Regions from separate parts of the Streptomyces sp. NPDC101110 genome, predicted to be linked through region 1. Evidence: riboswitches for the same ligand, from Rfam matches in the RefSeq annotation. Region 1 holds a riboswitch; the other holds the start of a gene.

What was found. A riboswitch is a leader RNA that binds a small molecule or an ion and turns the genes downstream of it on or off. The one in region 1 is predicted to bind cyclic di-AMP.
Region 2: linked by a shared signal. The riboswitch ahead of ACIQU3_RS00880 (transglycosylase SLT domain-containing protein) and the one ahead of ACIQU3_RS14890 (transglycosylase family protein) in region 1 are both predicted to bind cyclic di-AMP.

The regions. Positions count from the first base shown of each region.
Region 1 covers NZ_JBIVZM010000005.1:517,952-521,226, forward strand. The annotation lists gene ACIQU3_RS14880 (cytochrome P450) at 1-173, shown strand, start outside; gene ACIQU3_RS14885 (transglycosylase family protein) at 294-1,268, shown strand; cyclic di-AMP (ydaO/yuaA leader) riboswitch at 1,497-1,663, shown strand; gene ACIQU3_RS14890 (transglycosylase family protein) at 1,668-2,363, shown strand; gene eno (phosphopyruvate hydratase) at 2,650-3,275, shown strand, end outside.
Region 2 covers NZ_JBIVZM010000001.1:189,548-192,822, forward strand. The annotation lists gene ACIQU3_RS00875 (HAD family hydrolase) at 1-666, shown strand, start outside; gene ACIQU3_RS00880 (transglycosylase SLT domain-containing protein) at 630-1,406, opposite strand; cyclic di-AMP (ydaO/yuaA leader) riboswitch at 1,412-1,587, opposite strand; gene ACIQU3_RS00885 (polyprenyl synthetase family protein) at 2,090-3,100, shown strand.

The sequences.
Region 1 (3,275 bases):
AGGGCCAGACCGCGCTCGCCACGCTGCTCACCCGGCTCCCGGACCTCCGGCTCGCCGTGGATCCGGCCGAGCTCAGGTGGCGCGGAGGCCTCATCATGCGGGGGCTGCGCACGCTGCCGGTGGAGTTCGCACCCACAGCACCGGTTGAACGTGACGAAACATCAGACCTGTGATCTTCACGTGATCTGCGCGGCATGAACTTGTGACAAGTGATCGTCTGCCGATACGTTCACCCATCAACGCGGCCGGTATCGCGCCGCGTCGGTCACTGCTGTCACGCGAAAGGTCTCCGTATGCTCTCCGGGAACGGTCGGCACCGTCGCCCCCGCCAGGCTCCGGCACTCCTCGTCGCGGCCGGAGTGACCGGCTCCGCCATCGCGATCCCCCTCCTCGGGGCCTCCGGCGCCAGCGCGGCCGACGGCACGACCTGGGACCGGGTCGCGGACTGCGAGACCGGCGGCGCGTGGAGCCAGAACAGCGGCAACGGCTACTACGGCGGCCTGCAGTTGTCCCAGGAGGACTGGGAGAACCACGGCGGCCTCGACTACGCCGCGAGCGCCGACCTGGCCAGCCGCTCCCAGCAGATAGCCGTGGCCGAGAGAATTCTCGCCGACCAGGGAGTCGGCGCGTGGCGCACCTGTGGCCTGCTCTCCGGCCTCGAGCAGGACAAGGGATCGGAATCATCCGAATCATCGGGATCATCCGACTCGTCCGACTCGTCCGGTGAGGTGGACTCGCCCGGTTTGCTCGACTCGCTCGGTTCGTCCCCTTCGGAGAGTGCTTCCCCGTCACCTTCGTCGCCTGACGGGTCATCGGCCTCAAGGGATGAAGGCGCCGATTCGGACAAGTCGCCCGAATCCACCGACTCGCCGAAGGGGCGGCAGTCCGGCAGCTCCTCGTCGGCCGATTCCAAGAGTGACAAGTCCGGCAACTCGCAGTCGGCGGACGACTCCTCGGAGCTGTCCGACACCGGCTCCGGCCGTCACCGCGGCCCCAGCGCCGACGAAAGCCGGGGGTCCGAGGACGGCCGAACGGGTGAATCCACGGGCCGTCATGCCTCGCGCGGTGACGACAGCTCCCGCGACGCCTCCGAGGGCGCCTACATCGTGGGCGTCGGCGACAGCCTCTGGTCCATCGCCGACTCCCTTGACGTCAGCGGCGGATGGCACGCGCTCTACGAGGGCAACGAGAAGTCCGTGGGTACCGATCCGGACCTCATCCTCCCCGGCCAGAAGCTCACGGTCGAGGGCGAAGCGGACGAGAAGTAGCTGTTCGGGCAGTGCGGAAACCGGGGCGGAAGTCGCCCCGAAACCGTGCGAGTTAGCGCCCCGATTCGCGGCTGATGTCCTGTTTGGGGCCCGTGAGAGATAGATCTCAGAAGCCCTGATCGTCTTTGAAATTCCGCCGATCGCGTGTCTACGGTCATGACCGCTCGCCACCGCGAGCCCCGGCTGCCGCAACGCCGAATCCTGCCAGCGGCCGCACGGGAACAGTCGTCGCGTCAAGCGCCGTAGGCAGGAGCGGGGGACCCAAGGTAGGTGCCCGACCGGCAGGTTGTGCCGGAAGGGCTCGGGGTGAAGCCGCGTCCCGGGAGGGACGCGGCCGGGCAACTCAACCGGCCCGAACCCGACAGCTCACCTCGCAGGCGTCGGTGAGGGGATCCATCCATGCTGTTTTCCGGCAAGGGCAAGCACCGTCGTCCGTCCAAGGCCACCCGTGCCGCCGCGCTCGCCGGCGTCACCGGGGTCGCCATCGCCGCCCCGCTGATGGCGGCCGGCAACGCCTCCGCCGCCACCGCCTCCGAGTGGGACGCGGTCGCCCAGTGCGAGTCCGGCGGCGACTGGTCCATCAACACCGGCAACGGCTACTACGGCGGTCTGCAGTTCTCCGCCTCCACCTGGGCCGCGTACGGCGGCACCCAGTACGCCTCCACCGCCGACAAGGCCAGCAAGGACCAGCAGATCCAGGTCGCCGAGAAGGTCCTGGCGAGCCAGGGCAAGGGTGCCTGGCCGGTCTGCGGCAAGGGCCTGTCGAGCGCCGGCTACACCGGCGGCGGCTCCTCGAGCGACTCCGGCAGCACCTCGCAGCAGAGCCAGCAGAGCACCGAGTCCCGCGAGACCCAGCAGCAGCCGGCCTCCCGCTCCGACGAGCGCCCCGCGGCCAAGAAGACCGTCACCACCCCGACCGGCAAGAAGGTCAAGAAGGGCGACGGCGAGTACAAGGTCGTCAAGGGTGACACCCTCAGCTCGATCGCCGCGGACAAGAAGGTCAAGGGCGGCTGGGAGAAGCTGTTCGAGCTGAACAAGGACATCGTCGAGGACGCCAACCTCATCTACCCGGGCCAGCAGCTGCACCTGAAGTAAGCAGCGGCCGACGGGCCCGCGAGGGACCCGGCCCGCCCGGACCCGTCCCAGGGTCCACAGGCTCCCCGCCCCGGTGCGTCACCCCCCGTACGCACCGGGGCGGGGTTTTTTCCGCAACGGGCTTTGTTCCGTTCGGAAACAATTTACTCTCGGTTCTGTCCATGGGGTGGGCGACCCGGTGGCCGATCGCCCCGGGCCGGTTAGGCTCATGTCGCGAGCCACCGGGCCCGCACCTCGCCGGGTCCACGCGACCCGCGTACCGCGTCACATCAAGAAGGAGATGCTCGTGCCGTCCATCGACGTCGTCGTAGCCCGGGAAATCCTGGACTCCCGAGGCAACCCCACGGTCGAGGTCGAGGTCGGCCTCGACGACGGCAGCACCGGTCGTGCCGCCGTCCCGTCCGGCGCCTCCACGGGCGCCTTCGAGGCCATCGAGCTCCGCGACGGCGACTCGAACCGCTACCTCGGCAAGGGCGTGGAGAAGGCCGTCCTCGCCGTCATCGAGCAGATCGGCCCGGAGCTGGTCGGCTATGACGCCACCGAGCAGCGCCTGATCGACCAGGCGATGTTCGACCTGGACGCCACCGACAACAAGGGCTCCCTCGGCGCCAACGCCATCCTCGGCGTCTCGCTCGCCGTCGCCCACGCCGCCTCCGAGGCCAGCGACCTGCCGCTGTTCCGCTACCTGGGCGGCCCCAACGCGCACCTGCTGCCGGTGCCGATGATGAACATCCTGAACGGCGGCTCGCACGCCGACTCCAACGTGGACATCCAGGAGTTCATGATCGCCCCGATCGGCGCGGAGTCCTTCTCCGAGGCCCTGCGCTGGGGTGCCGAGGTCTACCACACGCTGAAGAAGGTCCTGAAGAGCAAGGGCCTGGCCACCGGCCTCGGCGACGAGGGCGGCTTCGC
Region 2 (3,275 bases), on a different contig from region 1:
GGCTGCACGGGGCTCGCGGTGTGCGGGCAGGGCGCGCAGGTGTACGACGCCGGCGCGGACCGGCTGCTGTGGTCCATCACCCTGGACCGGGAGCTGGCGGAGACCGCCCTCGGCAAGATCGAGGCCGAGGTGGGGCAGGTGTACGCGGCGGTCGACCAGGACGGGGTCGACGGGCTCACGCTGATCGAGCCGGGCTATCTGATGCCGCACCCGACGCTGCCCGCGGTCCGGGTCGACCGGCGCGCGGATCTGTGGGGCGAGCCCATCAGCAAGGTGCTGCTGCGGCACCCCTACCTGACGGACGACGAGTTGGCGGCGACCGCGCGCTCGGTGGTCGGCTCACTGGCCACGGTGACGATGTCGGGGCCCGGCACGGTCGAGCTCCAGCCGTGCGGGATCACCAAGGCGACCGGCCTGGCGCTGGCCGCCGAGCATCTGGGGCTGCGGCCGGCCGACACCATCGCCTTCGGTGACATGCCCAACGACATCCCGATGTTCGACTGGGCCGGCCACGGCGTCGCGATGGCCAACGCCCATCCCGAACTCAAGGCCGTGGCCGACGAGGTCACCCTGTCGAACGAGGACGACGGCATCGCCGTCGTCCTCGAGCGACTGCTGGGCGGGGCGGCTCAGTACGGGCCGTTGACGTTGTCGATCGAGCCGTAGCGGTCGGCCGCGTAGTTGCAGGCCGCCGTGATGTTGGCGACCGGGTCGTACGGGTCGAAGGAGGTGCCGGGCACGTGGTAGGCGGCGAACGTCGGGTCGATCACCTGGAGCAGGCCCTTGGACGGGGTGCCCGCGGCGGCGTTGGAGTCCCAGTTGTTGATCGCCTGGGGGTTGCCGGACGACTCGCGCATGATGTTGCGGTGGATGCCGTCGTAGGAGCCCGGGATCCCCTGCTGCGCCATGATGTCCAGCGACTCGCGGATCCACCCGTCGAGGCTGTTCGCGTAGGTCTTCGCGGACGCCTGGGTGGCCTGGGCGACACCGCCGGCGGGCTTCGCGGCCGGCTTGGCGGCGGACGACTTGGTCGCCGTCTCCTTCGGGGCGTCCACCGCCTTCGCGGTCTTCACCTTCAGCTTCAGACCCGGGTGGATCAGCTTCGGGTTGTCGCCGACGGCGGTGCGGTTGTCCTCGTAGAGCCGCTTCCAGCCGCCCGAGATGTCGTACTTGTCGGCGATGCGGGCGAGCGAGTCGCCCTTGACCACGGTGTACGTGCGGGACTTGGCGGGCTGGGCCGCCTGCTTCACGGACTGCGCGGCGGGGGCGCTCTGGGGCTCGGCGGCGCTCGCGTGCGCGGCCCCGAGGAGCGGGAGGGTGAGGGCGGCTCCACCGGTACCGACGGCGACGATGCCTCGGGTCAGCGGGTTGGTTCTGGGGCGACGGTGCTTGCCTCGTCCGGCCATGGCGATGTTCCTCTCCGGCGCCTGCGAGGTGAGCTGTCGGGTTCGGGCCGGGAGGTGCCCGGCCGTGTACGGCGCTGTGTGCCGTACACGGCTTCACCCCGAGCCGTGCCGCTGTGCGGACCGGCGACTTACCTGGGTCCCCCGCTCCTGCCACGCGTGAGTGAGTCGGTTCCTGTGGGGAGTCCGGGCGGCGGCAGGATTAGGCGTCCGCCGGACAGGGCCGGAACGTATGCGAGAGCACATGTCGGGAACAAGCACCTCAATCACATATCGCGTGGTTGACCTTGGTCGGGGGAGTTTGGGGCGCTTGATCCTTTGCGGGAGCCAAGGCTCAACTGGCTTTCGCGGAACGGCGGTACGGGTCGGCGCCGAGAAGGGAGGGAGTGGGGGGAGAAGTGATTGACCTCACTGATCACAAGCCGGAAGGGCAATTTCCACCAAGGGGAATTCACCGACTCATCACGGCAAATCGTGCATAGTTCACTACCCCTGGGTAAGTCGATAAATATCTGTTCTTATAGGTTGATCGAAAACATAGCGGTCGTGATCGGATACCACCCGGCCTGTAACCCTGGGCGCTGGCGGTGATCGAAACGTGACCGGATACGCTGACTGGAGTGAGAGCGGCGACCTATCGACAACCCGCGTAATCACCGGCAGACACAGCAGACAGGAGACCCCTCGTGACCGACGTCGGGCCGTTCGGGCTGAGCGTGCGGGACCAGGATCTGGAAGCCGACGTCCAGGCCGGGTTGGCGGCTGTCGAGGAAGGCTTGCTCGAGGCCACCAAGAGTGAGGTGCCCTTCATCACGGAGGCCGCCCAGCACCTGGTGCGGGCCGGCGGCAAGCGGTTCCGCCCGCTGCTCGTGATGCTCTCCGCCCAGTTCGGCGACCGCCACGCGCCCGGGATCGTGCCGTCGGCCGTCGTCGTGGAGCTGACCCACCTCGCCACGCTGTACCACGACGACGTCATGGACGAGGCCGCCGTGCGCCGCGGCGTCCCGAGCGCCAACACCCGCTGGGGCAACTCCGTCGCGGTCCTCACCGGCGACTTCCTCTTCGCCCGCGCCTCGCACATCCTGGCCGACCTCGGCCCGGAGGCCGTGCGGGTGCAGGCCGAGGCGTTCGAGCGCCTGGTGACCGGCCAGATCCTGGAGACGGCCGGACCGCAGGACGGCCGGGACCCCGTCGAGCACTACCTGGACGTGCTGGGCGGCAAGACCGGTTCGCTGATCGCCGTGGCGTGCCGGTTCGGCGCGATGATGTCCGGCGCCGACGACACCGTCGTGGACGTGCTGACCCAGTACGGCGAGCGGCTCGGCGTCGCCTTCCAGCTCGCGGACGACGTCCTCGACATCGCGTCCGACTCCCACGAGTCCGGCAAGACCCCCGGCACCGACCTGCGCGAGGGCATCCCCACCCTGCCGGTGCTCCTGCTGCGGGAGCGCGCGGCCCGGCTCGGGCTCGCCGAGGACATCGCCCTGTGCGAGTTGCTCGACTCCGACCTCACCGACGACGACCGGCACACCGAGGCCCTGCGTCTGCTGCGTGCCCACCCGGCCCTGGAACAGGCCCGGCGGGACACCGTCCGCTATGCCCAGGACGCCCGTTCGGCGCTGGCACCGCTGCCGGAGTGCACCGCGAAGACGGCCCTCCAGGAGCTGTGCGACGCGGTGGTGCACCGGGCCGGCTAGCACGTCGTTCCCGTACGACCCCTACGGGTCGGGGGAGAAGTCGCCCCTCCGTGTCATACCCCAGCAGTACGCGCAGTTGAGTCCGGGGTCTGACGTATCTCCCTGGCCGATTTGGTCAGATGGATGCACGGAACAACACCACTCCTCACCTGTTCGGGTGAGAATGGCGGCTCAG